DNA from 4 places in the Arthrobacter sp. 05L417 genome. Region 2 is predicted to be linked to each of the others. Evidence: riboswitches for the same ligand, from Rfam matches in the RefSeq annotation. Region 2 holds a riboswitch; each other region holds the start of a gene.

Region 1 (7,429 bases), on a different contig from region 2:
CAGTGGGATGCGGTAATCGGGCACACGGTTGTAGATGGAAGTGTCGGCGTTGGCGGCGGACTGGCCGTGCCGGATCATGAAGATTCGTGCGGGCGCGCTCATCCCACCAAGCATAGGGTCAGGAGCAGCCCGGCCCATGCAAGCGGACTCCGGGGACCCGGCTCAAGGAAAACATCAGGGAAATGAAGGCAAGATAGGAGCATGCTCCTAGCCTCAACGCGCCGGTTGCGCGCCGAAGTACTGATTGTCCTTGGCCTGTCTCTGGGCCAATCGGCCGTGTACTCCGTGGTGCAGTTGTTGGACAAGATGACCCAGGGGCCTTTGGCCCATGCGACGTCCACCCTCAACCGCTCGCAGAGCACGCGAGAGTACTTCGACCTCACCTACCAACTGCTGGATATCGCGTTCGCGCTGGTCCCTGTGGTGTTGGTGTTCTACTTCCTGTCCTTGCACCGCCAGACCGCGGAGAGTCCATCGGGTTTCACCCGGCTGGGCTTCAACTTCGCCCGCCCGGGCCGCGACACGTTGCAAGGACTGGGCCTCGCCGCGCTGATCGGGATCCCGTCGCTGGGCCTCTATGCGGCCGGCCGCGCCCTGGGGATCACGACGGCGATCATCCCCAGCGGCCTGGACTCCTACTGGTGGACAGTGCCCGTTCTGGTCCTGTCCGCGGTGCGGCACGCCGTCGTCGAGGAAGTCATCGTGGTGGGCTACCTCCTCGACCGTTTCGCGAAGTTCGGATGGAGCACACCGTTGGCGATCGTGCTCAGCGCGCTCCTTCGCGGCAGCTACCACCTGTACCAAGGCTTCGGACCGTTCATCGGCAATGCGGTCATGGGCCTCGTGTTCGGCTGGATCTACACCAAGACCAAACGGGTCATGCCGCTCGTGGTGGCGCACGCACTCCTGGACATTGTGGCGTTCGTCGGCTTCAGCGTCTTCGGCAAGGCCGTCGGGCTGGGGTAAGGCGCGTTAAAAGGTTTCGGCCGCCATCGCTGGGTGACGTCATTGGCACCCGCATATGGCGGCCGAAGTTTTCCGGGCCTCCTCGCCCGATGTCCCTCAGAAGGTGATGCGAGGGTCCGTCAGATGGTGACGGCTCCGTTGGCGGTTTCGAACGTTACCGACATGATTCCCGGCGTTCCGTGCGGTGCCATCCATTGGACGGCGACGTCCTCAAGCGGCTTCTCCACGGGTTCTCCGAGCCACTCGGTGACGCGCTCCGCCGAGCCGGCGATCGTGAGGCTGGACATCTTGACGTCGCTCGGGTAGACGAGGGACGGATGAAGTGCGGGGTCGCCCTCCCAACGGAGCAAGTACGGAACCTGGGGATCGGCGATGAGTCCCAGGATTCCGATCTGCGACCAGACGAGTTCGCGCCCGTCCGGAAACTTGCGGTTGCCGGGAACCGCGGCGCGTCCGAGCCGCTGTTCGAACGGGCTCAGGTCGTCAACAGCGACGCACCAGCCCATCCATCCACCTCCCGCGGCGGAGCGTGCACGGACGGCTTGTCCAAAAGGTGCCTTGTCGGATGCCGGGTGGTCAAGGACCTCGACAACCTCCAGGTATTTGTGGTCAGCAAGGGGAATGATCATGTTCCGGGTACCGAAGCGCGGGTGCACTCCGCCCCGGACTGCGTCCACTCCCAATGCTGCGGAAATCCGCTCGGTGGTGGCCAAGAGGCCATCTCGTTCACAAGCGTAAGAGACGTGATCCATGCGCATGGCTTCATCTTGGCACTTTGTGATGGAGCTCTCAGCTAAGTCAAGCCTAACTAAGGTGGGATGTATCGAAAAGGCAGCTCAGGGTCACTTCAGGACGCGCCAGGACCGAAAACTACCGTGTTCGTCACAAAGCTTCCGGAGCCCGCAACGCCGTCCCTAGACTGGCGGCAACCGAACGCCGGCTGGCTTAATCCCGCAGGCCGGCAGGCTGAAGCACGGCAAATCGCCCAGACAACCAGGAGTCCGCATGTCCCAAGGATGGTCATTCGAAACGCGCCAGATCCACGCCGGCCAGGAGCCTGACGCCGCCACGGGCGCCCGGGCACTCCCCATTTACCAGACCACCTCATTCGTCTTTCCCAGTGCGGAAAGCGCGGCCAACCGCTTTGCGCTGGCCGAATTGGCGCCCATCTACACCCGGATCGGCAACCCCACGCAGGATGCGGTGGAACAGCGCATAGCGAGCCTGGAAGGAGGCTTGGCGGCGCTCCTGCTGAGCTCCGGCCAGGCCGCGGAAACGTTCGCCATCCTCAACGTGGCCGAGGCCGGTGACCACGTGGTCGCCAGCCCGAGCCTCTACGGCGGGACTTACAACCTGCTGGCGCACACGCTGAAGAAGTTCGGAATCTCGGTCACCTTCGTCGAAGACCCGGACAACCTCGATCACTGGCGCGACGCCGTGCAGCCGAACACCAAGCTGTTCTTCGCCGAAGTCGTCTCCAACCCCCGCCAAGACGTTTTGGACATCGAGGGCGTCTCCCGCACCGCACATGAGGCCGGAGTCCCGCTCGTCGTGGACAACACCCTCGCCACGCCCTACCTGATCAGGCCCATCGAGTGGGGCGCGGACATCGTGGTGCATTCGGCCACCAAGTACCTGGGTGGGCACGGTTCTGCTATTGCCGGTGTCATCGTGGACTCCGGCAACTTCGATTTCGGCAAGGACCCTGAGCGGTTCCCCAACTTCAACACCCCGGACCCCAGCTACAACGGCCTGGTCTATGCCCGCGACCTCGGCAAGGACGGTGCCCTCGGCGCGAACCTTTCCTACATCCTCAAGGCCCGCGTCCAGCTCCTGCGCGACCTTGGCTCGGCCGTTTCACCGTTCAACGCTTTCCTGATCTCGCAAGGAATCGAAACCCTCAGCCTGTGGGTGGAACGCCACGTGGACAATGCCACCAAGGTGGCGCAATGGATCGAAGGGCGCGACGACGTCGAATCGGTCGCCTACGCGGGGCTGCCTTCCAGCCCGTGGTTCGAACGCGGACGGAAGTACGGACCCCGGGGCACCGGCGCGGTGGTGTCCTTCACCATCCGCGGCGGGATCGATGCCGGCAAACGCTTCGTGGACGCCCTGGAGTTGCATTCCCACGTGGCAAATATCGGCGACGTCCGTTCCTTGGTCATCCACCCGGCGTCCACGACGCACAGCCAGTTGACGCCCGAACAGCAGGCTGTGGCCGGAGTGACTCCGGGCCTGGTGCGGCTGTCCGTCGGGATCGAGCACATCGACGATATCCTCGCGGACCTCGAGTCGGGATTCCGGGCAGCCAAGGGCGCCTAGTACTGCCCCGGATGGCGCAGGGAGGCTGGCCGGCGACGCAGGACGAATCTTCGCCGACCGGCCTCCTGGGCTTCAACTTCATGAACAAAACGCGGTCAAGTGTCACAAAGATGTCATAATCTTCGTCAGAAGGGGTCCGGTTTTCCTAGACTCTTCCTATAGGTCATGAGTGCCAGCGACAGCCCCGGCTTGCTGGCCGGCAACCCTCCATTCGCGGTGGGGTGCCCCGGGTGAAGACCTGGCCCTTCGCTGTATTGGCGACGGGCAAGCGCGATGTGAGGTGTCAACGAATGACAATTGCTGCAACAGCCATACCCCTTTCCGGTACCCAGGACGGAACCCTCAAGTATGTTTCCGTGGGTGGACTCGAACTGGAGGCCGGAGGTTTCCTGCCGGACGTCGTCCTTGCGTACGAGACGTGGGGGCGGCTCAACGCAGACTCTTCCAACGCCGTCCTGGTGGAACACGCCCTGACCGGAAGCACCCATGTGGCCCGCGGCGAGAGCGATGAAGAAGGCTGGTGGGAGCAACTCGTCGGCCCCGGCGCCACCATCGACACGGACCGCTACTTCGTGGTCTCCGTCAACATCGTGGGAGGCTGCTACGGCAGCACCGGGCCGTCGTCGAGCGCTCCCGACGGCAAGGCGTGGGGCTCCCGCTTCCCGCTCGTGACCCTGCGGGACAGCACCGTAGCCGAAGCCCGGCTGGCCGACGTCCTGGGGATCCGCAGTTGGCATACCGTGGTGGGCGGGTCCATGGGCGGTGCCCGTGCATTGGAATGGGCCGTCAGCTATCCGGACCGCGTCAAGCGATGCGCCGTGATTTCGATCGGGGCGTACAGCACTGCCGAGCAGATCGCGTTTGCACAGGCCCAGACGCTCGCCATCCGGCAGGACGCCGACTTCAACGGCGGCGACTACTATGGCCAGTCCGCCCCCGAGGCGGGGTTGGCCCTTGCCCGGCGGATCGCCCACATCACGTACCGTTCGGCGGATGAACTGGACTTCCGCTTCGGCCGGAACGCCCAGGGCGGCGAGGCGCCCCTCCAGGCTGCCGCGCTGGGGGACCGGGGCCGCTACCAGGTGGAGAGCTATCTCGACCATCAGGGACGCAAGCTGGTCCAGCGCTTCGACGCCAACAGCTACATCGCCATCACCGAGGCGCTCATGAGCCACGACATCACCCGCGGCCGGGGCTCATTGGAGGATGCGTTGTCCGTGGCAACCGCGAAGTTCTTCGTTGCCTCGGTGGACTCGGACCGGCTCTACTTCCCGGAACAATCCCACGAGCTGGCCAAGGCCTTGCCCGGAGAGGTTCCCGTTCACGTGATCGAGGCGCCGATCGGGCACGACGGGTTCCTCACCGAGATCGGCCAGCTCGGTCCCCAGCTGCGAGAGGCCTTCTTCGGCTGAATCAGCCGTTCATGATTTCCTGGCGGAGCTTCATGTAGTCCTCCATCGCGATTTTCCCGTCGCTGTACTCCTGGTCCAGCTCGGCCAGTTTCCGTGCCCGGTAGCCTTGGGGAGCGCTGTTCGGCTGGGGAACGCTGTTCGCTTGGGGAGTAGCCGACGACGGCGGAGCGGCCTGCGGCGCGGGCGTCGCCACCGGGAGTTGGGGTTCAGCCGGGAGCACTAGCGGAGGCTGCTCCGGGTATCCGATGGGGTAGTTCTGTGGAGGATAGGGCGGCGCGGGGTAATTCTGCGGAGGGAAGTCCCGGAGCCTGCGCTGGCGCGATCGGTTGTACATGCGGATCCCCATGGGAATCAGCCAAGAGCAGACGATGATCCAGAAGATCAAATTGTTCACGGTGGGGGCCTCCCTGTCTTTCACCAGCTTAGCTCCGCTCCCTGTGACCCACCTCGTGGTTCCCGGTCAGCTCCGGGGCAGGATGGCGTCGGCAGGACCGAAGACAGGTCCCGGCGTCGGGCGTTTCGGCAAGATTCCGTCACCGGAGGACTGGTGACGGATCCGGCGGATGACCCACGGGACAAAGTACTCCCGTGCCCATACGAGGTCGCCCGAGCGGGCCTCGCGCCAACTGCGCTGGGGGAGCGGCTTCGGGGACAGCGGCTCGAGGTTGTGCGGCACATTGAGGGAATCGAGGACCATTGCTGCGATGGTGTGATGGCCGAGCGGCGAGAAGTGCAGGCGGTCTTCGTCCCACATCTGGGAGTTGGAGAGTTGCCGCAGGGACCACATATCGGCGATCACGGCATCGTGGCGGGCGGCAACCGTGCGGAGGTTTTCGTTGTAGATGGCCACTTTGCCGCGGATCCGGCCGAGGACCGAGGACGCGGTGTCCGGACCGTTGAAGAGAACCACGGTGGCGCCTTCGGAACTCAGGGTCTGCACGGCGGCATCGAGTTTCTCCGCCAAGGCGTCGGGGTCGCCGCCGGGACGGATAAGGTCGTTGCCGCCTGCGGAGATGCTCACGAGGTCCGGCTTGAGGTCCATGCACGGGCTAAGTTGTTCGTCGAGGATCTGCTGCAGGAGCCGCCCGCGGATGGCCAGGTTGGCGTAGGCGAAATCCCGGTGTCCCCGGCTCAGTTCCTCGGCTACGCGGTCGGCCCAGCCACGATGTCCCCCGGGGTTGTTGGGCTCGGGGTCGCCGATCCCTTCGGTAAAGGAATCACCCAATGCCACGTAGCGGGTCCACGGATGAATCCGTTCGTCCGGCTTTGGTCCCACCGTGGGATCAATGTCACTCACGTCGATATCCTGCCTCTTGCTGCAACGCCACGCGCCTGTGGCTTGTTACTCATGGGTAACTGTAAGAATAGTCCCATGAGTCAAGCTTCCGCCTTTCCTGCCCCGGTCGTTTTGTGGTCCCACGAAGAGGAGGAGCGGGCTGGGAAGCCATTGCTGGTCCTGCTGCACGGTTACGGGTCCAACGAGCAGGACCTCTTCAGCCTTGCCGGCCTGTTGCCCCGGGACTTCGTCGTCGCTTCGCTCCGCGCACCGATCGCCACGGGCCCGGGCTTCACGTGGTTCCCGCTCACGGCGTCCATCGACTACTCGCTCGACGCCGTCAAGGACGCAGCAGAGTACGTGTTTTCCTGGTTGGACTCGTGCAAGTCCAACCACAGCTCGGTAACGCTCCTCGGGTTCTCCATGGGCATGGCGATGGCCACCTCGCTGTTGCGGCAGCGCCCGGCGGACTTCGCCGCCGTCGTCGGGCTTTCAGGTTTCGCCGTCGACGCCGATGCCGACCCCGCGTTCCGCGACGCCGAACTGGACGGTTCCGTGCCGCTCTTCTGGGGACGCGACCAGCAGGATCCTGTCATTACTCCGGACAAGATCGAATACACCATGGGGTGGGTGCGAAAGCACACGGACCTCACCAAGGTGCTCTACACAGGCATGTGGCACGGCATCAACCAGCAGGAAATCGGCCACGTGGGCGAATTCTTGGAGCACAAGGTCCTCTCCTAGCAACGCGGGGTCACTTACGGCCCATCCTGGGGCGCGTAATGGGCCGTAAGTGACCCCGCGTTTGCTAGGCAGCGGCAGTGATCCGCACGGTCTGTCCGTTGACGGTCACGGTATCGCCTGCGTGAAGCTGGCGGCCGCGCCGTTCGTCGATCTCGCCGTTGACTTTGACCAGGCCATTCTTGATGAGTTCCGTGGCTTCCACGCCGTCTTCCACCAGGTTGGCGAGCTTCAGGAGCTGACCGAGTCGGATCATGTCGTCGCGGATGGGGATTTCTTCGATTTCCGGGTTGCTCATACAAGCAATGATGCCTGAAGTAGGGTGGTGAAAATGCCGCGAACTTCTCCTCCCTTGCTCACCGGCCTGCTGCTTGCGGTGGCGAACGGTACCCTGCTTCCGGTCCAAGGCCGGATCAACAGTGCGCTGGGGGCCAGGCTCGACGACGGCGTCGCGGCCGCCGTCGTCAGCTTCACTACCGGGCTGGTATTGATCGCCGTGATCGGCCTTGCACTGCCGAAAGGCCGCGCTGGTTTGCGCCGGATAGTGCCTGCCGTCAAGGAGCGCAGCTTTCCGCGGTTCTATGTGGTGGCCGGCGGGATCGGCGCCCTCTACGTGATTGCCCAATCGTTCACTATTGGCCTGCTTGGCGTCGCGTTGTTCACGGTAGCCGTGATCACCGGGCAGACCGTGAGCGGCCTTTTCGTGGACCGG
Region 2 (7,429 bases):
GGTCCTTGGGGTCATCGGGGTTGGCGACGAGGTCGATCTCTTCGAAGAATTCCGAGCCGTCAACGGCATTGCGGAGATACCGCAAGGCGGAAAAGTCCTCGATCGCGAAGCCCACGGAATCGAATATCGTGATCTGGTCCTTGGAGGTCCGGCCCGGCGCGTGCCCGCCCAGGACCTGCCAGAATTCGGTGACGGGAAAATCGGCGGACATTTGCTGGATCTCGCCTTCAATCCTCGTCTGGGGATCGTATTCCACAAAGACGTCGCCGAGGCGGAGGATGGCAGCGTCGAGTTCGGTCTTCCCTGGGCAATCGCCGCCGATCGCGTTGATGTGAACACCGGGCGAAACCTGGTCTGCTGTCAGGATCGTGGCATTGGCCTTGTCCGCCGTGCACGTGGTGATGACGTCGGCACCCTCCACTGCGTGCGCCGCCGAAGCTGCGATGGTGATGTCGAAGCCGAGGGGAGCCATGTTCCGGACGAACTTTTCCATCGCAGCCGGATCCGTGTCCCAGATCCTGACCGTGTTGATACCCAGGGCCGCCCGGAAGGCCAGCGCCTGAAACTCCGATTGGGTTCCGGTGCCGATCAACCCCATGATCCGGGCATCGGGGCGCGCGATTTTCTTCGCGACCATCCCGGACGTGGCGGCCGTCCGCAGCGCCGTCAGCACAGTCATCTCCGCAAGGAACGTCGGGTAGCCGTTATGGACGTCGGACAGCACACCGAAAGCTGTCACGGTCTGGAAGCCACGCGCGGGATTCGAAGGGTGTCCATTTACATACTTGAAGCCGTATGTTTCGTGGTCGCTGGTGGGCATCAGCTCGATGACGCCAAATGGCGTGTGACTTGCCACCCGCGGAGTCTTGTCAAATGATTCCCACCGCTGGAAGTCGTCCTCCAAGTACTGGATCATCTCCGAGATGATGACCTCCGGGCCCCGCCCGGCCGTCCAGCGAACCATATTGCGGACATCGACAAAGCGCGTCATGTGCGCTCCTTTCCCTCATAAGCACTGTTGCTACGAGGCTACGGAGCGGCGATATGCATCCACAATTGCCAAACTACGTACTTTTCATTGAAAATCTGTACAAAATGACGAACGTAATTGCGCTTAATGCTTAAGCGGCCTGCCGACGTCACGTGAGCGGTTATCGCAGAACTGAGCTGAGCAAAAGACTCGTCTCACTATTGACGATCCCCTCGATGCCGCGGATCCTGCCCAGCACCTGGTCAAAATCGCTGAGGCTTTCCGTGCGTAGCTCCGCCACGAGGTCCCATCCTCCGTTCGTGGTGTGCAGCGCCCAAATCTCGGGAAGTCCCCGGAGCTGGCGAATAACCTTGTCGGCAGACCTTCCCTCCACTGCAATGAGCGCAATAGCCCGAATCGCAAGTGGATCGACCTCGTCGCGCACCCTCGCGGTAAAACCAACGATGGTTCCGGAGGAGACAAGACGCTCGAGCCGGCTATTCACAGTGGCCCTGGCGACGCCCAACGTGCGCGCGAGGCTGGCCACGGACGCCCTGCCGTCCTCCCTCAGGGCAGAGAGGAGCTGGCGGTCAAGATCGGTGAGTGCTGCCATAAAGATAAACGTATCGCCCATTCCCCAAGCGGGCCTGAGTCCGTAGGGTATCGACATGAGCATCTACATCAGCCCCGACTCTGCTGCATGGTCGCTGACGGCCATGGCGACTGGTGCGTCAGCGGGATCAATCGATGATGCGAATGGCATGTCCAACTTGGTGAAGGAAATCTACGAGACAGAAGGTTTCGAAGCCCTGTCGGGTGTTGTTTTTGCCTTGGCTCATCACAACAGCCTCTCGCTGCATGCACTCGCCACGGCCACCGGGATATCCGTCCACGAGTTGCTGGAAATCCGGAAGCATCAGGGTTCCACTTTTCATCACTCCCCCACAGGGGTAGGGTCACGGCTCGACGCCCTCCCACCCCGGATCCAGGCGAGCCTGGAACCGCTGCCCGATGAAACCGAATCCTAATCCCCACTGGCTCCCAGTCTTCGCAAGCTCAGCCCGGGGCCCTCGCCAGCGTGGGCCCACCATCCACAGCCGTCCGGTTACGGAACATGACGACGGCCGGTGCTGCAGGGCGCCGTCGTGGATGTTATTTTTCTTCTTGAGTAATGAGTACCAGCGCGAAGCCCTGACTTGCTGGTCGGCAACCCTCTCTCCGGCGGGGTGCCTCAGGTGACTACTCGGCGTATCGACACTTTCGAACTGCAAGCGTGACTGAGGAGCACCAATGCCTGAACCCACCGAAGAAAAACTCTCCTACCGTCTCGTCACGGGCCCTGACACCAAGGAATTCTGCGAGCGGATTTCCACCGCCCTCGCAGAGGGATATGTGTTGCACGGCAGTCCGGCCGCGACCTTCAACGGCACCGACGTGATCGTGGCCCAGGCTGTCGTCCTGCCCGCGGCGATCGCGAGCGCGGATGCCGCAGTTGCCAATGCAGTAGACCAGCTTGATGAAGAGTTCGACGGCGAGGGCCACGCATGAGCTATGCAGGCGACCTCAGCCCGCACGACGCCTGGGCCAAGCTGGAACAAGGCGCCATCCTGGTGGACGTCCGAACGGAAGGCGAGTGGGCACACATCGGGATCCCGGACACCAAAGCCACCGAGAACGATCCCTTGTTCATCCAGTGGAACCTGGCCGGCGGGATCCCCAACTCACGCTTCATCGACGATCTGAAGCAGCAGGCTCCCGAAGCGGACGGCACCGAATTGGTCTTCCTCTGCCGCTCCGGCCAGCGTTCCATCGCCGCTGCGATCGCCGCAACGCAGGCCGGCTACACCGCCTACAACGTCCTTGAGGGCTTTGAGGGCGAACCGGACCGCTACGGCGAGCGAACCGTGAACGGCTGGAAAAACCGCGGACTTCCAACGAACCTGGGGAACATCTAAGTGACTTTCAATCCTGACGCCGCCGGCTGGAGCCCTGACACCCAGGCAGTCCGCGGCGGCCTTGACCGCACCAACTTCCAGGAAACGTCCGAGGCCGTCTTCCTGAACTCCGGCTTCGTCTACGAATCCGCCGCAGCCGCAGAGCGCGCGTTCACGGGCGAGGACGAGCGCTTCGTCTACTCCCGCTACGGCAACCCCTCCGTTGCCACCTTCCAGGAGCGCCTCCGCCTGCTCGAAGGCACCGAAGCGTGCTTCGCGACGGCGTCGGGCATGTCCGCAGTCTTCACCGCCCTCGGTGCGTTGCTGGCTGCCGGTGACCGCGTGGTTGCCGCCCGCTCGCTCTTCGGTTCCTGCTTCGTCATCCTCAACGAGATCCTGCCGCGCTGGGGTGTCGAGACCGTCTTCGTCGACGGGCCTGACCTGGACCAGTGGCGTGCTGCCCTGTCCGAGCCGACAACCGCAGTGTTCTTCGAGTCGCCGTCGAACCCCATGCAGGAAATCGTGGACATCGCCGCGGTGAGCGAGCTGGCCCACGCAGCCGGCGCTACCGTCGTCGTCGACAACGTCTTCGCCACCCCCTTGCTGCAGCGCTGCGGCGAGCTCGGCGCAGACGTGATTGTCTACTCGGGCACCAAGCACATCGACGGCCAGGGCCGGGTCCTTGGCGGAGCAATCCTGGGCACCAAGGAATTCATCGACGGTCCCGTCAAGCAGCTCATGCGGCACACCGGGCCGTCGCTTTCCGCGTTCAACGCCTGGGTCCTGACCAAGGGCCTGGAGACGATGGCGCTGCGCGTCAATCACTCCTCGGCATCTGCGTTGCGGATCGCCGAATGGCTTGAGGAACAGCCGGCCATCAGCTGGGTCAAGTACCCGCTCCTGAAGTCGCACCCGCAGTTCGAGCTCGCCGCGAAGCAAATGAAGGCCGGCGGAACCGTGCTCACCTTCGAGCTGCTCCCCTCTGCCGGGCGATCGGCGAAAGAGGCCGCCTTCGCGCTGCTGGACGGGCTCGCCGTCATCGACATCTCGAACAACCTGGGCGATTCGAAGTCCCTTATTACCCACCCCGCCACCACCACGCACCGCGCCATGGGTCCGGAAGGCCGCGCGGCCATTGGCCTGAGCGACGGCGTCGTGCGGCTTTCGGTGGGGCTGGAGGATGTGGACGACCTCATCGGGGACCTGGAGCGGGCCCTCAAGCAGGTCTAGCCGGGCGCCGGGTTAGCCCGGCGCTTCGCGCCAGTCCTGGCGCACCCAAGTGAGGACGGGTTGCGGCTTGGTGTCGCTCTCGTCCCGCTCTGAGCGCATCGTGATCTGAACAGCGTGCTCGACGACGGCGGCCAGCCCGGCGGCGTCGGGCGCGCCCCCGTTGCTCTCGCTCCAGCGCTCAGCGACACCACGCTGTTCGATGGCGCCGTTGCCACGGCCCAGGATCGCTGCCACTCCGGTTTGGACCAGGTCGAATTCACCCTGCTCGGCCAGCACAGGTTCCAGATACTCCACCAACGACCAGACGACGTCCGCGGCGGGCTCCGGGCGGAACGTTCCGAAGTCCAGCAGCTCGGTGCGCAGTCCAAAGTTGCTTGCCTGCCAGGACGCCATCCGCAAAAGCGCCGTGGGTACGGCCGCCGGCTCTATTCCAGCATGGTACTCACGGACAGAAGTCTCGACCAAGGCCCTGACGAGCACTGCGAGGAGCGCCGCATCCTCGGCCCGTAGGCAGACATCGGCCACCCGGACCTCCACTGTGGGAACGTGCCGGGAGAGCCTGGCGTCGAAGTAAACCATCCCCTCGTCGAGCAACACTCCCGTTTCGATGAGCCTCCTGACAACCCTCCGGTAAGCAGCCAAGGAACCGAAGATGGCCGACGGTCCCGACGAAGGCCAGCGGTTCCATGCCTGCGTCCGATAGCTCTCGAAACCCGTGGCCAGCCCCCGCCAGTAGGGAGAATTGGCGCTGATCGCGGTGAAGACGGCGAGCTTGTCCCGGATGCGGTCCAGGACCATCACACCTTCCTCGGGGGACTCGATCGAGGTGTGCACGTGGAATCCGCAGGTGAGCTGTTCGTGTGCGGTGATGCCGAAGCGTTCGAGCATGATGGCGTACCGGGGATCCGGAGTGGTGTGCAACGCGGCGTCCACGGGCGATGTGGCCAACGCGGCGATCCTTGCGCCGTGGCGCCGTGCGGCGTGGCTCGCGAGGCCCCGGGCCCTGCGGATCTGGTGCAAGAGCTCCGCGTAGCTGCGGCATGGCCGGGTCTGGGTTTCGATCTGCTCAAGCTTGAGCTCGTGGCTTAGGCCGGTATCGGGACCGTCGATCTCCTCAAGGGCAGGCCCGATTTCGGGGCTGTCGTTGCCGTCGAGCTCGGGGCCGTCGTGGGGTGGGTCATGGTGGCCGGAGCCATCGTGGCCTTCGGGGCCGTCCTGGGCGGGGCCCGAGAGGAGCGCGTCGGCAAGGGCGAGCGGCTCGCCGGTCACGGGATCGACGATCAGCAATTCCTCTTCCACACCAAAAGTGCGCACGGATCCATTGTGCGCCATGGCGGCCTTGCGGAGACAGATCGGGATTTTGCGGCACGCCCGAATGATTCTGCTGGAAGTCCGAATCGTGCAGAATCCGACGCGCGTCAGTCCTGGAAGTACTCGATCTTGGCACCAATAGTGTTGAGCCGCTCGGCCAGGTCCTCGTATCCGCGCTCAATCACATAGATGTTGCGCAACTCGGACGTGCCGCGGGCCGCCAGCATGGCCAACAGCAGGCAAGCTGCGGGTCGGAGTGCCGGGGGGCATCCGACTTCCGCGCCGCGCCATTTGGTCGGACCATTGACATAGATGCGGTGCGGATCGAGCAGTTGAACCTGGGCACCGAGCTTGTTGAGCTCGGTCAAGTAGATCGCACGGTTCTCGTAGACCCAGTCGTGGATCATGGTCTGTCCCTCGGCATTGCCTGCGATGACCGCGAAGAACGGCAAGTTGTCGATGTTCAGCCCTGGGAACGGCATCGGATGGATCTTGTCCTCAGGCGCACGCAAGCGTGATGGCTTGGTGGTGACATCCACCAAGCGAGTCCGTCCGTTGCGCGCAAAGTATTCGCCGGAGATGTCGAGCTGCTGGCCCATCTGCTCAAGCGTGGCAAGTTCAATCTCCATGAACTCGATGGGGACCCGGCAGATGGTGACCTCCGAGTTGGTCACGATGCCCGCGGTGATCAGGCTCATGGCTTCGATCGGGTCTTCCGAAGGGAAGTATTCAATGTCGACGTCGATCGCCGGGCGGCCCGTGATCTTCAGGGTGGTTGTCCCGATGCCGTCGATCACCACGCCGAGCCTCTGCAGGTAGAAACAGAGGTCCTGCACCATGTAATTGGGGCTGGCATTGCGGATCACCGTGGTACCGCTGCGGTGTGCGGCGGCCATGATGGCGTTCTCGGTCACGGTGTCGCCGCGCTCCGTGAGCACGAAGGTGCGGTGGTCGCCGTCGGCAGGTGGGGCCTGTACCGAATAGAAGCCGGCCTTGGCCTCCACCGAGAGCCCGAACTGCCGCAACGCCTGCATGTGCGGTTCCACGGTTCGAGTCCCGAGATCGCAACCGCCGGCGTAGGGCAGTTGATATGAGGCTGCCTCATCGAGGAGGGGGCCGAGCAGCATGATGACGCTGCGGGTGCGGCGTGCGGCCTCCACGTCCATGGAGGCGAGGTCAAGGGTCTCCGGGCGGCGGATGCGCAGATCGTTGCCGTTCAGCCAGGTGCACTCGACACCGATGGAGGTCAAGACCTCGACGATCCGGTTGACTTCTTCGATCCGGGCAAGCCGGCGCAAAGTGGTGGTGCCGCGATTGATGAGGCTCGCGCAGAGCAGGGCGACGCCGGCATTCTTGCTGCTGTTGACGTCCACCGAGCCGGAGAGCGTGCGTCCGCCCTCCACACGCAGGTGGGTCATCTGCCGTTTGCCGACCTTGACGATAGTTCGCCCGAAGATCGACTCAAGGCGCTCGATCATGCGTAGGCTGAGGTTCTGCTTGCCCTGCTCCATACGGGCAATGGCACTTTGGCTGGTACCCAGTTCCGAAGCGAGCTGGCCCTGTGTCCAGCCCTTTTCGCCACGGGCGTCGCGAAGAAGGAGACCTACATGTTCGGCAGTCGGTTGCGTCATGACTAATAAATATCACGGATGGTCTACGGACTGGAGGTTTTGTGACACAACACGCCGATTATGCTGGAGAATAGTCGTCTCGTGCGATATGCGTTGGTCCAAAGCCTGCGTGTTGCGTTTGCTCGCGGCCCGCCCGACAACACCCAAGTAACTCGCAGTAGTTGTCGTTATGAGGCCCCAAAACGACAACAAATGCGAGTCAGTTGGGCTGCTTCAGCCAGACGAAGTGCCACGTCCCTGCCCATTGGGCCGCGAGCACGGCTGCGGCCGCAATGACCAGCCCGCCAGCGAGAACCCAGACGTCCAGGCGGCTGTAGGTGGATTCGCGTGCCCAGGTCCGCCGTCCGCCGCCG
Region 3 (7,429 bases), on a different contig from region 2:
CATAACCGTTCGCTTGGCTCACGGTCATCCCGTTGACTCCGAAGCGTTCCAAGGCGTCCCGGACCTCGTCGATCCGCTCCGGCCTCACGATGGCCGTGACGAGCTTCACGTCGACGCCTTGCTACGCATCCGATCTGTTTTCCCGTTCGAGCTGGCTTCTTCATCACCACTGGAGCTCGACGGAGTTTTGCCGTTCTGTGGTTCTCCGGGATTGAATGATCCGCCGACCATGGCCAGCTCGTAGGCGGTTTCCGCGTGCTCCGTGATGTCGATGCCCGCCAGCTCTTCGTGCTCCTTGACGCGCATGCCCACTGTCTTGTGGATCGCCAGCCCAATGAGCGTTGTCATGATCGCTGTCCACGCGGTGACCACCAGGGCCGTCAATATTTGGGGCCAGAATTGGCTCAGGCCGCCGCCGTAGAAGAGGCCACCTTCAGTCTTTGCCGAGGGTACGGCGAAGAAGCCGAGGGACAGGGTTCCCCATAGGCCGCCGACGAAGTGGACGGCAACGACGTCCAAGGAGTCGTCCAGCCCGATCTTGAACTTCAGCCCGATGGCCAGAGCGCACACAGCCCCCGCGATGACGCCGATGACGATCGCGCCAATGGGATCCACGAAGCCACAAGCCGGGGTGACTGCCACCAAGCCCGCGACGGCGCCGGATGCGGCGCCAAGGGACGTCGCGTGGCCGTCGCGGAGCCTTTCGACAAGCAGCCAGCCCAGGAGCGCGGCGCTCGTGGCCAGGAGGGTGTTTGTCCAGGCAAGCGCGGCGATTCCATCAGCCGCCAGTTCCGAACCGGCGTTGAAGCCGAACCACCCGAACCACAGCAAGCCCGCACCGAGCATCACGAAGGGGAGGTTGTGCGGCCGGATATTCGGGTCTTTCATGAATCCGAGCCGTTTGCCGAGCACTACCGCGAGCATCAGCCCGGCCATGCCGGCGTTCATGTGGACGACGGTGCCACCGGCAAAGTCGAGGGCTGAGATCTTGCTGCCGATGATCCCGGTGGATCCGAAGAGGCCGCCGCCCCAGACCCAGTGGGCAATGGGGGCGTAGACGATGGTGACCCAGAGGCCGGCAAACAGCAGCCATGGGCCAAACCTGACACGTTCGGCCACCGCGCCACTGATCAGTGCGACCGTGATGATGGCGAAGGTGGCTTGGAAACCTATGAAGACCATGTCCGGCAGCCCCGGGGCTTTCCCGCCGATGACGCTGGCCAGTCCGCTGAGTCCGAAGTTCGCGAAGGGATCTCCGATGAAGCCGCCCAGGGTATCCGGGCCGAACGCGAGTCCGTAGCCCCACAGGGCCCAGACCACCGCGACCACGCCAATGGCGCCGAAGCTCATCATCATGATGTTGAGGACGGACTTCATCCTGACCAGGCCGCCGTAGAAGAACGCCAAACCTGGCGTCATGAGAAGGACGAGGGCGGAAGCTGCAAGCATCCAGGCTGTTGCGCCAGGATCAAGGGTCTGGGGGTTCACATCCAGCCCTACGCTGAAGAATACTGGGGTCATTTTCGGGAGCCTTCCTGCATATACGGCGCTCCATGGCGCCCGCACGGCGAGACCATTTTTAAAACGAACAGGTCCTGGTACCCCACGGGATACCGACCTTGACAAGTTGCCTTGACTCGAAGGTACAGTCGCCCTGTTTCAGCATTCGGCGCGGATCATTTCAGGGACGTAACACCGCTGGCCCCAGGGTTAAATCCTGAAGTCAGTCATGTTTCCGGCAGGTTACGCGCCGCGTGTCGCAAATACGGCGCGTCACAGCGTCAGCGGCTGGCTGCCGGCACCAGGATCCAGAGCACCTCAACGGGCTCGTCCGTGGGATTGACCCAGGTATGGGGTTCGCGGCCCGGGAAGGACAGCGTGTCTCCCTCTTCGAGCTCGTACTCCTCGTTGGTGAGGATCAATTTGATGCGGCCCTTGACGACGTGAAGGACGTCGACGTCGCAATCGACGGCGTAAAGCTCGGCTTCTCCGCGGCCGCGGGGCTCGATGGAGGCCTGCAGGATCTGCAACCGCCGTTCGGACCGGGCAGTCAGGAGACGCTCCACTATTCCCTGGCCGCCGAGAGAAATCCGCGGCCCATCATCGCGCCGGGTCAGGTGCGTCTCCGGTGCCGCGAAAAGATCGCCGATGGACACTGAAAGAACCTGGCAAAGCGTCACAAGGGAAGCGACCGACGGCGATGTCAGGTCACGCTCCACGCGGCTCAGGAACCCTTTGGTCAGGCCGGTGGCGTCGGCAACCTGCTCGATGGTGAGCCGCTGCGATTGGCGGGCGGCGCGGATTCTGGAACCGATGGCAACGGGGACGTTGCTCGGTTCAACGGGGAGAGCCTTCATTCACGAACCTTTCAGGCCGTTTCTGCGGCCCTGTCATTGCAGCAATAGTAGCCGGATCGCCCGAGTGGCGGACCCTTTGGACAGCCAGAGGAGCGCCGATCCGCCCGCCGCGCAAAGCAACGCCTTGACTGTTACTCGCATCACTACGTATCCTCATAGGCAACAAGTGTTGTTTGTGAGGCACACATCACAGACTACTCTCCCCAATCACCAGCGCAGAGACCTTCCGCAACCCGCTGCGAAACCCAGCGGACCGGCGTCGGAATCCCCAAGAACTCTGCGCATCACTTTCAGGAGCCAACCGTGGACTCTTCGTTCATCAATATTGCGATCGTGGTGGTGTATTTGCTCGCCATGCTGGCCTTCGGCTGGTGGGGCAAGTCGCGCACCAAGAACAACAGCGACTTCCTGGTGGCAGGACGCCGCCTTGGTCCGATGCTCTACACCGGCACCATGGCCGCCGTCGTCCTCGGCGGCGCTTCAACGGTTGGCGGCGTCGGCCTCGGCTACAAGTTCGGTGTCTCCGGCATGTGGTTGGTCGTCGCCATCGGTTCGGGCGTGCTCCTCCTGAGCCTGCTTTTCGCCGGCACCATCCAGCGGCTGAAAATCTACACGGTGTCCCAGATGCTGAGCCTGCGTTACGGCCAGCGCGCCACGCAGACCTCCGGCATCGTCATGCTGGCCTACACCCTCATGCTGTGTGCCACGTCCACGGGTGCATACGCCACGATCTTCGTTGTCCTCTTCGGCTGGGAGCGCTGGCTTGCCATCGCCGTCGGCGGCGCCATCGTCCTGGTCTACTCCACCATCGGCGGCATGTGGTCCATCACCCTCGCCGACCAGGTGCAGTTCATCATCAAGACGGTGGGCATCTTCTTCCTCATGCTGCCGTTCGCCCTCAACGCCGCAGGCGGCCTCGACGGCATCCGTGCCCGCGTTGACGCCAGTTTCTTCCAGTTGGACGGCATCGGAGCGCAGACCATCATCACCTACTTCGTGGTGTACACCCTGGGCCTGCTCATCGGCCAGGACATCTGGCAGCGCGTCTTCACCGCCAAGACCCCCAAGGTGGCCCGTTGGGGCGGCGCCACTGCCGGCATCTACTGCGTCCTGTACGGCGTCGCCGGCGCCCTGATTGGCCTGGCCGCCCGCGTGGCCTTGCCCAACATCGACGTGAAGGCCCTTGGCAAGGACGTTGTCTACGCCGAGGTTGCCACCCACATCCTGCCGATCGGCATCGGCGGCCTCGTCATGGCCGCAGCAGTCGCTGCCATGATGTCCACCGCATCCGGAGCCCTCATCGCCGCAGCCACCGTTGCCCGCGCCGACGTTGTCCCGTTCGTGGCCAGCTGGTTCGGCAAAACGATCAACACCGACGACACCGAGAACCCCGAGCACGACGTCAAGGCCAACCGCTACTGGGTCCTTGGACTGGGCATCGTGGCCGTGCTGATCTCCATGGCGGCGCAAGACGTCGTGGTGGCCCTAACCATCGCCTACGACATCCTGGTAGGTGGCCTCCTGGTTGCCATCCTGGGCGGCCTGGTCTGGAAGCGCGGCACGGGCATCGCAGCGGCATGGTCCATGGCCGTCGGCTCGGTCTTGACCTTGGCCTTGCTGATCGCTTACGCCACGGGAATCATCCCTAGCGAAGACGGCGTCTACGCCAACGATCCCATCTACTGGGGCCTCGGCGCTTCGCTCGTCATCTACGTTGTGGTCTCCTTGCTGACGCCGCCCACGGAACCCGAGGTCCGCGAAGCCTGGGACCGCCGCGTCGCAGGAGCGGTCACCGAGGAACTCCCGCTGGAGGCCCACCCGGTGGCCAGCCACTAAGCTTCACAGAATTAAGTACGACGGCGGCGCCGCACCTTCTCCTTCGAGAGGTGCGGCGCCGCGCCTGCATGTACAGTAGGAACAGCTTCAAGAGATGTGGCGCCAAGCTCCGACTTGCCACACGCCAACCCCATGTTCACGGGTGGTTCGGATGAAGAAGCGGCCCGGCTCGGACCAGAGACAACCGAACGGGCAAGAGCAACTCCACAGGAGAAGGCCATGCCTTTCGAAAACGGCGCTACCGCCACAGCTGAGCGCACCACCCAGACCGGAAGCCTCTTGTTGCCACGCCCCCGACGGGTGGACGAGTTCGTCCGGGTGATTCCCGGCGTCGACCTCTCCCAAGGCTCCATCACGTTCGTGGTGGACGGAAACTTGGAACGCTATTGGCATCATGAGCCACGGCTCATCACCGAAGCGCTTTCAAAAGCGGTCCAGCCCGCCCGCTGGTTCCCGGCGACACGGAAACTCACCCTCACGGTGGCGGCAACCGGGCACCGGGCGGGCGTGCAGCGGCACTTCATCCTGAGCGCGTTCTAGGACCCGGATTCAGCGAGTCAGGTTCAGCGAGGCCGGTTCAGCGAGCAGAGGCTATTCGAACTCTTCGTCCTCGCGGTGTTCCTCGGCGTCGAGCGGGACCACCCGTTCGTCGTCGTCGAGGACCTCGGATTGTTCCTCCCAGTCCTCGTCCACCTCCAGGTCTTCGCTGTAGTCGTAGGCGGGATCGGCCTCGACCGTGGGACGGTCGGGGTGGCGGGCGTGGGTCTCGGTGCTGTCCATGGTGCAACCTCCGTTCGACGTGCCGCTGAGCCCATCGGACAGGCAAGTGAGGCAGCCGGTCCAACGCCACCCCGCCAATTCGTGGACCCTGTCCATCCATCCCAGCACTGCCCCCTGCGGCGGTCAAGGCCTCCCGCGAGCCTCCCGGTTTTTGAGGCACGCCTAAAATGTCCAGTGAGGATTACCGGCCGAAAAACCGCGGAAATTGGCGATAGAGTGGAGCCGCAATGAGGCGATGAAGCCCGCCCCAGCGACCCAGGAGTCCCGGTGCACCCGCACACAAAACCCTCGTATTCAGACAATCCGTCGGACTCAAGCAGTCCATCGCAAGACGAAGCAGCCCCCAAGACTCCCCCGTCGTCGTCGGACATCAAGCGCTGGCGGCAGTACTTGGCGGACGAGCGCGCCGAGGCCGCCGTGTACCGTCAACTGGCGCAGCGCCGCGATGGCGAGGAACGCGAAATCCTGTTGGCTCTCGCAGATGCCGAGGGCCGCCATGAGGCGCACTGGCTCAAGCTCCTCGGCGAACATGCCGGCATGCCCAAGGCAGCCTCCGTCCGGAGCCAAATGCTCGGCTTCCTGGCCCGGAACTTCGGATCCGTGTTCGTGCTGGCCCTCGCCCAACGGGCTGAAGGCCGTTCGCCTTATACGAAGGATCCAGCAGCAACCCGCGCCATGGCGGCTGATGAACAGATCCACGAAGAAGTAGTCCGTGGCCTGGCGACGCGCGGCCGCAATAGGTTGTCCGGCACCTTCCGCGCGGCCGTATTCGGCGCCAACGACGGCTTGGTCAGCAACCTTTCCCTCGTGATGGGCATGGCGGCCACGGGCGTTCCCGCAACCGTGGTCCTGTTCAGCGGTATCGCCGGCCTCCTGGCGGGCGCGCTGTCCATGGGTGCCGGCGAGTATGTCTCGGTCCGCTCGCAACTCGAGCTCCTCAAGGCCACTCGCCCCACCCAGGCCACGCTGACCGCAGCCCCGGCCCTGGACATCGAGCACAATGAGCTGGTCCTGGTATATCTGGCCCGGGGCATGTCCCGCGAAGCCGCCGAACACCGGGCCGCCGAGCGCATGGGCCTCTACAGCTGCGATTGCGATCCCAGCCTCTCCCTCCACCCCGAAGTGGAAGAAACCGTCAATGAGCACGAGGCCGTGGGCTCCGCCTGGGGCGCCGCGATCTCGAGCTTCTGCTTCTTCGCTTCGGGCGCCATCGTGCCCATCCTGCCGTTCATCTTCGGCATGACGGGCTTCGCAGCGCTTGCTGTGGCCGGTACGCTGGTGGGCATCGCGCTTCTGTCGACTGGCGCCGTCGTCGGCTTGTTGTCCGGGACCTCGCCCCTGACCCGCGGCCTCCGGCAGCTCGCCATCGGACTCGGTGCGGCCGCGGCCACGTATGGGCTGGGCCTCGTCTTCGGCGCTGTGATCGGATAGCAGCGCCGGCCCGGGGGGCGCCGGTACAGGGACTTGGGGAGAAGACGTGCATTCAAACTACGGGTTCGACGGCGGCCCGCCACCCAAACGCGCCAGTACCGCGCTGGCGCTGTTCCGGAACGTGATGGTGGTGGCCGTGGTTGCGGCCGTAGCCGTGCTCGTCAGTGGCTTCCTCCGGGGAGACCCCGTCATCACCGGGTTGCTTCCGAACCTGGCTCCTTCCGCCCATGCCACGGCAAGCAGCTCCGGGCAGGCGGCGCCCGCGCAAGGGCAGCAAAAGGCTGCCCGCGCGCCGGATACCCCGCCGCCTGGACTGGAAGAGGCCGGCCACCCGCTCGGCTCCCCCGCCAAGCCCGCTGTGGCCAGCAACTCCTACAAGTTCCTGGCCACCAATGCCGACGGCACACCCGTGAGCTACTCTCCGTGCCGTCCATTGCACTACGTGGTCAACGCAGCCCTCGCCCCGGCCGGATCCGAGGGGCTCATCGCCGACGCCATCGCCAAGATCGCTGCTGCCACGGGCCTCAAGTTCATCGACGACGGCGCCAGCACGGAAAAGCCCGCCGAGAAGCGCAAGCCGTACCAGCCCGCGCTCTACGGAGATCGTTGGGCACCCCTGCTGATTTCCTGGAACACTCCCGAGGCGGCTCCGGGCTTGGCTGGATCCGTCATCGGCACTGGCGGCAGCACCATGTACAGCTTCGGCTCCGGACCCAAAAGCTACGTGACGGGAAGCCTGGACCTGGACGCCCCGCAAATCACGGAACTGCTGGGCATCTCCGGCGGAGCGCATTACGTCTCCGCGGTGATCCAACACGAATTGGGCCACGTGGTGGGCCTAGACCACGTAGACGATCCAATCCAGCTCATGTACCCGGAGATCGGCGCCCCGGATGGCTTGGCGGCGGGAGACCTGAATGGACTTTACAAACTCCACACCGCCCTGTGCCGCAGCGACTTGTAGCCCGGCCCACCCTTAGCTCCCGCCCCACCCCAACTAGCTCGCATTAGATGTCGTTTTGAGC
Region 4 (7,429 bases), on a different contig from region 2:
AGGGTCCTGAAAGGCCCTCTCCTTGTAAGCTACGCCTGTTTCAGGCGAAAGCAACCGGCCGCTGAACGCCCAAGGAACTAGGCTTCGGAAGCCGGGACGTCCACAACGCCAACGAAGCGCGAGCCGATTCCTTCGTACTCGCTGCGGACCTCGCCGGGCAGGATTCCGGGGACCTCGCTATTCCGGTGGTGACCACAGAAAACGTAGGTGAACTCCGGCCACCATTTCTTGGGACGCGCAGCTTCGGTGTAACCGCACACGACGCAGCTCAGGTGCACCCACACAGGACGCTTGCCGGTGCGGTTGGCGCGGGATTGGACGAGCCACTGAGGTGGATTGTCTTGCAGCTCGTTCAGCTCGGCTTGTGAAAGCCGGGAGGGGATGCCGTGGCGTTGGGCCATTTCCATCGAGATATCAAGGGCCAATGCGGCGTCACGTCTGCTAATCACCATTCAACGATACGGGACTATCGCCGTGACAGGATCCGCAGGAATCCGGGCGACAGGGTTCTAGCAGGCGTAGGCTGTGCTCATGACCGACGCAGCGGCCCTGCTGCCAAGCACTCCGCTGCAAAGGCGGGTCCTTGTTGTGGCTATTGTGGCTTCCTTCATCGCCATTTTGGATGGCTTCGTGGTGAACCTCGCACTCCCGGCAATTGGCCGCGAGTTGGGTGGTGGCCTTGTCATCCAGCAATGGGTGGTGGATGCCTACCTTTTGACCCTGGGCGCGCTGATCCTGGTCGCCGGATCCTTGTCCGACCACTTCGGCCGCGCGCGCATCCTGGAATGGGGACTCGCCGGCTTCACCCTCACCTCCGTCACGTGCGGTCTTGCCTGGAACGGGGAGGTGTTGGTGGTATCGCGGGCCCTCCAGGGGATCGCCGGTGCCCTGCTAGTCCCGAGTTCGCTCGCGATGATCGTCACGTTCTTCTCCGGGCCCGCGCAGTCGAAGGCAATCGGCCAATGGTCCGGTTGGACCAGCGCGGCCGCTATCGTCGCCCCGCTGATCGGCGGCGCATCGGTCGATCTGCTGTCCTGGCGCGTCATCTTCTTTATCAATGTCATTCCGGCCGTCGCCGTCTGGCCGATCCTCGCCGGATTGCGGAAGTCCGATGCCGCGACGGACACGAGCAAGAAGATCGACTACCTCGGCGCGTTCCTGGCCATGGTGGGACTCGGTGGCCCGGTCTACGCGTTCATTGAACAAGGGCGCATGGGCTGGGGGAACATGGTGGTCTGGATGCCGCTCGCTGTCGGAGCCGTCGGCCTGGTCCTCTTCCTTGTCCACGAAGCCAGGACCCAGGAACCGATGTTGCCCCTGCGGCTCTTCGGCATCCGCAATTTCGGTTGGGGAAACATCGCCACACTGGCCATTTACGGCGCCTTGTCGCTCGGCTTCTTCGCCGTAGGCATCTACTTGCAGCAAGTGGGAGGAATGAAGGCGACCACTGCGGGGATCGCGTTGCTTCCCGCGACAGTCCTCCTGATGCTCACGGCCTCATTCTTCGGTGGACTGGCCGGAAAGTACGGTCCGCGGTGGTTCATGACGGCCGGACCGTTCATCTGCGGAATCGGTTTTCTCATGACCCTGGCCGTCCAGGAGCCCCTGAACTACTGGACGCAAGTGCTGCCCGGGCAGATCGTCTTCGGGATCGGCCTCAGCACCTTGGTGGCGCCCCTCACCGCTGCTATCCTCGGCGCGGTACCCACGGAGGAGGCCGGGATCGGCTCCGCGGTGAACAACGCCGTGGCCCGTATCGCGGGCTTGATCTGCATCGCTTTTGCCGGGCTCATCATCGGTCCGGTCTTCAGCCGCCAAGGCCTCATGAATGCCGTGGTGGTTACCGCGGTGCTGTTCTTCCTCGGGGCGGCGGCATCCGCCGTCGGGATCCGGAACCCGGTGCTGGGCGCTGCAGTGGTGGACTCTCCGGAAGGCCCAGCTCCCGACGACGGCGGGACGGCCGCCCAGCGCGCCTGAACAGCGCCTTCTAAAACACGCCTTCTAAAACACGCCTTCTAAAACACGGCTTCGTCAGCGTTCCGCGAGGACGCAGCCTTCGTGTTCGACGTCGGTGGCTACCCACAATGCCGAGGCGACCTCATCGGCGAGATCGTAGTCGCGGCTGCCCGGGCCTTTTCCGATCCGGACCACCAGCGCACCGCCGAACGGTTTGCGTCCAATCACCTGGATGCTGGCATCGAGGTCGATTTCTTCGGCGGACAGGTAGCGCAGCAGCTCCGGGTTCTCGTCGCTGATCCGGGTGATCTTGCCGGAATGGCCGTCGTCGAGCTCTATCATCCGGTGCGCATGCGGGAGGGTCACTGAGCCGTCCGCTGCGGGGATGGGGTCACCGTGGGGATCGCGTCCGGGGTTACCCAGCTTTGCGGCCATGCGATCGATGAAGGTGTCCGAGACGGCGTGTTCGAGCATCTCGGCTTCATCGTGGACTTCATCCCAGCTGTAGCCCAACTCCCTCACGAGGTATGTCTCGATCAGGCGGTGCCGGCGGACCATGCCCAAGGCAAGCTGAATTCCCTGGGCGGTCAACGTAATGGCGCTGTAGGGCTGGTGGTCGACCAGGCCTTGGTCCTTGAGCTTGCGGACCATCTCCGAGACGGACGAATTGGCGACGCCGAGCCGCTGCGCGAGCTGTGAGGACGTGATGGGTTTGTCCTGCCACTCCGTAAAGGAGTAGATGACCTTGACGTAGTCCTCGATCGAGGAGGAGGGCGCACTGGTCTTCACGGTTCCAAGCCTATCGTGAACCGGCCGGATCAGACTTTCCGCGCCCGCCAGCTCTGCGTGAGATAGGGCAAGGGGATGGCCTCGTCTTCGGCATGTTCCAAATGTTCGAAGAGGTACCACCGGAGATTTCCCATGACTTTGGCCCGGGTGGCGTCGTTCGCCCTCAGGTAGTAGCTGCGCGACTTCACGAGTTCGAGGATGTCCGCCGGAGTCACGGGATCCTCCCAACGCGTCAGGTGGCTTTCGAGGCCGGCGAACTCCGGGCCCACCACAGGCCGGAAGTCCGGTTTGTGGACATCGCCGGCATGCATGATTCGGGACAAGCGATGGACCCAGGGCACTGAAGTGTCCAGCTGGTTCCAGATCAAGCCGATGACGCCCTGCGGTCGAAGGATCCGGGCGATCTCGGTGCTGGCGGCGAGGGGATCGCACCAGTGCCAGGCCTGGGCAACGCTGACGACGTCGAATGCTGAGTCCGCCAGTCCAGTTGCCTCGGCCGTGCCCTCCAAGGCGATCACATGCGGATACGTTTTGCGCAGCTGCATGAGCATGTCCGTGGAGGGGTCCACTGCGGACACCGCCAACCCGCGCTCGACGAGAAGAGCGGTGAACTTTCCGGTGCCGGCGCCGATGTCTGCCGCGTCCCGCGCGCCTACAGGTAGCAGCCAGTCGGCCGAATCCGCGGGGTAGCCGGGCCGCACGCGATCATAGTGCTCCCCGCCGTCCTGGAAACTCTGACCGAGTTCAAGGCGCCGTTCCTCGAAGAGCTTGGGGCCGGCTGACGCGCCTTTGGGTCGCGGGGACACGCGGGAACTCCCTTCGTAGGACAGGAAAAATACCCTACGAATCTACCGCAATCAGTCGATGCTGCAGGGTGCGGCGCCCGCGGTCCCGGGAGTGTTGGGCGCCCACTCCGGGTAGCTGCGATGGTCGTTCGCCGGAACCCAGCGGCCGGCATCCACCACGTAGTCCCAGCCGAGGCCATTGCTCTTGAGCGCCCGGATGCCCGCGATGAGCCGGGTGGCGTCTTCCAATCGCGACCCCACGCCGAAACTGGCGCGCAGGGAACCGGAGGGAAGGCCGAGGCGCTTGAGCAGAGGGTGGGCGCAAAAGCGTCCGTCACGCAGGCCAATGCCGTGTTCGGCGGCAAGATAGGCCGCAACGAGTCCGGCGTCGTAGCCCTGGAGCGAGAAGTTCACGACGCCGATGGTGTCCTCGGGATCCGTGTCGCTGAAGATCTGGTGCACGGTGACGCCGTCGATTTCCTTGAGGCCCTCGACCAGGTGCGAGCGGATGGCGGCCTCGTGGGCGTGCCATTCATCGTGGTCGAGGCTGGCGATGACCTGGGTGGCGCGGGCAAGGGTGGCCGCGCCGAGTACGTTCGGTGAGCCACCTTCGTGCCTTGCCGGTCCCGTGGCCCAGCTGACGGAATCCAGGCGCGCCTCGCGGACAGCCCCGCCACCTGCAAGGTGGGGCGTGCCGGCGTCGAGCCAGTCGGGACGGCCCACCAGGACACCGGCGCCGAACGGTGCATAAAGCTTGTGCCCCGAGAAGACCAGGTAGTCAACATCCGCGGCGGCGATATCGATGCGGCGATGCGGGGCGAGTTGCGCCGCGTCCACCACAATCCGCGCCCCGAATTCGTGGGCCAAGGCAGCGAGTTCCTTGATGGGCAGGATCTCGCCGGTCACGTTCGATGCGCCCGTGACTGCCAGGAGGCTGATGCCACCGTGGGTGAGGGCAGTGCGGACATTGGCCACGGTCTCCGACAACGTTCCCGCGGCAACGATGCTTCGGTGGGGGACGCCTTGCCACGGCAGCAGGTTGGCGTGGTGCTCGATGTCCAGGTAAAGGACTTCGGCGGTGTGCTTGCCGTCTTCGACCGGCAAGCAGCCGGCCAGGAGGTTGAGGGAATCGGTGGTGTTGCGCGTGAAAATGACGGAATCGTCCGGCCTGCCGCCCACGAAGTCACGGACGATGTTGCGGGCGTTTTCGTAGACCGAGGTGCTGATCTGGGAGGCATAGCCGGCGCCGCGGTGGACACTCGCGTAGTACGGCAGGATTTCGTTGAGGTACGCGGAAACCACGGTCAGGGCAGGCGCGGAGGCGCCGTAGTCAAGGTTGGCGTAGCGGATGTGGCCGCCCTGGATCAGGGGTGCCTGCAACTCCGCGCCGGTGACCGCGGCGAGCGGGCGCGACGCCGGAGTCCGGGATTCGCCGTGCTGATGCGCAGATTCGTGGTGCTGCGGGAGAACAGGAGAAGTAAATGTGGCTGTGCTCATGGGACCTCACTCAAGAGGGACCCCTGCGTACAGGGGGTCCGCGCTTGCCGCATCCGTTCCGGACCGGCCGGGTCGTCACCCGGGGCACCCCGCCGCGATGGAGGGTTGCCGGCCAGCAAACCGGGGTTTCGCGCTGGCACTCGTGACCTGTAAAGAGACTAGGACACCGGCGCGGCTCGTTCCAATGTGACCTCGATTGTTAAGCGGATTGTTACACAGCCGGAAAAATGTGCCTTCTGCCGAAGAAAAAGGAGCGGACGCCCCCAAAAAAGGGGCGCCCGCCGTCGTTTATTCAGTGAAGAGGGTGACTAGAGGAGGTCGTCGAGCTCGGGGTTGAGCCTCTTGAGGACCTCGGAGTGCAGGATCGAGTTGCTTGCAACGGCGTTTCCGCCGAAGGGGCCATCCGTGCCGTCCAGGGACGTGAAGCGTCCGCCGGCCTCCGTCACGATCGGTACCAAGGCGGCCATGTCGTAGACCTGGAGCTCCGGCTCGGCCGCGATGTCCACGGCGCCTTCGGCCACGAGGCAGTAGGACCAGAAATCGCCGTACGCGCGGCTGCGCCAGACATCGTTCTCCAGGCCCAGGAAGTTGTCGAGCTTATCGTGCTGCTTCCACTCGGAAAGCTCGGAGTAGGAAAGCGAGGCGTCCTCAAGCCGCGACACGTTGGAGACTTTCAGCCGGGTGGCTGCGGCCAGTGATCGGCCCATGTAGGCGCCTGAGCCCTTGGCCGCCCACCAGCGCTTGCCGAGCGCCGGAGCGCTGACGAGCCCCACCACTACTTCGCCCTCGTCCACGAGGGCGATCAGCGTTGCCCAGACGGGTACGCCGCGCACGAAATTCTTGGTCCCGTCGATGGGATCGATGATCCAACGCCTTGAGCCGTGGCCCGTGCTGCCGAATTCTTCGCCGAGGACGGCGTCGCGGGGGCGGGAACGGGAGAGCTGCCCGCGGATTGCTTCCTCGGCGGCTTTGTCGGCATCGGTGACTGGGCTCAGGTCGGGTTTGGTCTCCACCTGAAGGTCCAGCGCCTTGAACCGCTCCATTGTCAGGGAATCGACGGAGTCGGCGAGGACATGGGCCAGCCGCAGGTCGTCGTTGTAGCTCGAATCGGGTTGGGTCATGGTTCCAAACTACCGTCTATTCGCCGGTGAGCCGGGGACGTAGCCCGGCATGCGCTGAGTTAGTTGATCGTACCCAGTTCCTTGGCCTCTTGGGCTTCCATGCGCGGGTCGGCACCAAGGAGCCTGCGCAGCGATGCGAGGCGGGCGGGGCCGGCCTCCCCGGCATGGCCATCGGCAACCCAGGAATCCAGTCCGCATCGAACGGCGGAGGCATCGTGCTTGCAGCCCCGCTCGCACGTTTCCGTTCCGGGCTCCAGATCCGGGAAGGCATGCAGGATGCGGTCAGGGTTCACGTGGGCGAGGCCGAAGGAACGGATGCCGGGCGTATCGATGATCCAGCTTCCGCCCGGGGAGTCGCTGAGCTTCAGCGCAAGGGCAGAGGACGAGGTGTGGCGTCCGCGGCCCGTTACTGCGTTGACTCCACCCGTGGCGCGTTCGGCGCCGGTCAGGGCGTTCACCATGGTGGATTTCCCGACGCCGGAATGGCCCAGGAGCACGGTGACCTTGCCGTCGAGGTAGTCCCGCAACTGGCCGACGGCGTCACCATCGAGGCGGGCGGACAGACCGTCGTCGGAACGGGCGTCGATGCCGGAGGCACCCGCGTCGGCCGTGCGGCTGATGATGATCGGGAAACCCAGGCTCACATAGTTGGCGAGCAGTTCCGTCGGATCCTTGACATCCGCTTTGGTGACGAGCAGCAGCGGCTCGATTCCGGCGTCGTACGCTGCCACCAATGCGCGGTCGATGAATCCTGTCCGCGGCTCCGGGTTGGCGGCCGCAACCACCACCACGAGCTGGTCGGCGTTGGCGACGACGGCCCGTTCGATCGGATCCGTGTCATCGGCACTTCGCCGCAGGAGCGTCTTGCGCTCCTCGACGCGCACGAGGCGCGCGAGGGTGTCCGGGGCTCCGGATACATCGCCGACGAGGGCCACGAAGTCTCCGGGAACCACGGGGGAGCGCCTGAGTTCCCGGGCGCGGGCCGCGATGACGATGCGCTCGTTGTCCGAGCTTTCATCCACTATCGCGGTGTAGCGGCCGCGGTCGACTGTGATGATGCGCCCGATCACGGCGTCGTCGTGGCTGGGGCGGTCCTTGGTGCGGGGGCGTGTGCCCTTCTTGTTGGGGCGGATCCGGACATCGGACTCATCCCAGGAGCGTGCGTCGCGAGCCATCGTCAGTTGCTTGTCTCCGTTGAAACGGGGTCCGCGGCCGCTGGGCCGGCAGTGAGCATCGATGCCCAGATTTGCGGAAATTCGGGCATGGTCTTGGACGTCGTCG

Evidence for each region. A riboswitch is a leader RNA that binds a small molecule or an ion and turns the genes downstream of it on or off. The one in region 2 is predicted to bind S-adenosylmethionine.
Region 1: linked by a shared signal. The riboswitch ahead of metX (homoserine O-acetyltransferase MetX) and the one ahead of AC1DJW_RS10285 (DUF1737 domain-containing protein) in region 2 are both predicted to bind S-adenosylmethionine.
Region 3: linked by a shared signal. The riboswitch ahead of AC1DJW_RS25165 (hypothetical protein) and the one ahead of AC1DJW_RS10285 (DUF1737 domain-containing protein) in region 2 are both predicted to bind S-adenosylmethionine.
Region 4: linked by a shared signal. The riboswitch ahead of AC1DJW_RS02070 (aminotransferase class V-fold PLP-dependent enzyme) and the one ahead of AC1DJW_RS10285 (DUF1737 domain-containing protein) in region 2 are both predicted to bind S-adenosylmethionine.

What each region holds. Positions count from the first base shown of each region.
Region 1 covers NZ_JBFTOG010000003.1:368,688-376,116, forward strand. Annotated here, with positions in the region: gene AC1DJW_RS04980 (histidine phosphatase family protein) at 1-102, opposite strand, end outside; gene AC1DJW_RS04985 (CPBP family intramembrane glutamic endopeptidase) at 202-966, shown strand; gene AC1DJW_RS04990 (VOC family protein) at 1,086-1,724, opposite strand; gene AC1DJW_RS04995 (bifunctional o-acetylhomoserine/o-acetylserine sulfhydrylase) at 1,972-3,288, shown strand; SAM riboswitch class IV at 3,450-3,565, shown strand; gene metX (homoserine O-acetyltransferase MetX) at 3,579-4,700, shown strand; gene AC1DJW_RS05005 (hypothetical protein) at 4,702-5,094, opposite strand; gene AC1DJW_RS05010 (SGNH/GDSL hydrolase family protein) at 5,161-5,997, opposite strand; gene AC1DJW_RS05015 (alpha/beta hydrolase) at 6,073-6,720, shown strand; gene AC1DJW_RS05020 (RNA-binding S4 domain-containing protein) at 6,785-7,015, opposite strand; gene AC1DJW_RS05025 (DMT family transporter) at 7,049-7,429, shown strand, end outside.
Region 2 covers NZ_JBFTOG010000010.1:55,080-62,508, forward strand. Annotated here, with positions in the region: gene AC1DJW_RS10270 (ornithine cyclodeaminase) at 1-991, opposite strand, end outside; gene AC1DJW_RS10275 (Lrp/AsnC family transcriptional regulator) at 1,152-1,583, opposite strand; gene AC1DJW_RS10280 (hypothetical protein) at 1,639-1,998, shown strand; SAM riboswitch class IV at 2,138-2,250, shown strand; gene AC1DJW_RS10285 (DUF1737 domain-containing protein) at 2,261-2,518, shown strand; gene AC1DJW_RS10290 (rhodanese-like domain-containing protein) at 2,515-2,925, shown strand; gene AC1DJW_RS10295 (O-succinylhomoserine sulfhydrylase) at 2,926-4,134, shown strand; gene AC1DJW_RS10300 (glutamate--cysteine ligase 2) at 4,147-5,448, opposite strand; gene AC1DJW_RS10305 (UDP-N-acetylglucosamine 1-carboxyvinyltransferase) at 5,553-7,076, opposite strand; gene AC1DJW_RS10310 (energy-coupling factor transporter transmembrane component T family protein) at 7,276-7,429, opposite strand, start outside.
Region 3 covers NZ_JBFTOG010000057.1:25,573-33,001, forward strand. Annotated here, with positions in the region: partial or broken gene AC1DJW_RS25145 (P-II family nitrogen regulator) at 1-109, opposite strand, end outside; gene AC1DJW_RS25150 (ammonium transporter) at 106-1,521, opposite strand; gene AC1DJW_RS25155 (helix-turn-helix domain-containing protein) at 1,782-2,357, opposite strand; gene AC1DJW_RS25160 (sodium:solute symporter family protein) at 2,661-4,193, shown strand; SAM riboswitch class IV at 4,279-4,398, shown strand; gene AC1DJW_RS25165 (hypothetical protein) at 4,413-4,733, shown strand; gene AC1DJW_RS25170 (hypothetical protein) at 4,785-4,973, opposite strand; gene AC1DJW_RS25175 (VIT1/CCC1 transporter family protein) at 5,241-6,404, shown strand; gene AC1DJW_RS25180 (matrixin family metalloprotease) at 6,508-7,368, shown strand.
Region 4 covers NZ_JBFTOG010000002.1:28,578-36,006, forward strand. Annotated here, with positions in the region: gene AC1DJW_RS02050 (hypothetical protein) at 78-452, opposite strand; gene AC1DJW_RS02055 (MFS transporter) at 526-1,977, shown strand; gene AC1DJW_RS02060 (metal-dependent transcriptional regulator) at 2,032-2,745, opposite strand; gene AC1DJW_RS02065 (class I SAM-dependent methyltransferase) at 2,775-3,551, opposite strand; gene AC1DJW_RS02070 (aminotransferase class V-fold PLP-dependent enzyme) at 3,603-5,027, opposite strand; SAM riboswitch class IV at 5,063-5,175, opposite strand; gene hisN (histidinol-phosphatase) at 5,336-6,148, opposite strand; gene rsgA (ribosome small subunit-dependent GTPase A) at 6,208-7,323, opposite strand; gene aroA (3-phosphoshikimate 1-carboxyvinyltransferase) at 7,326-7,429, opposite strand, start outside.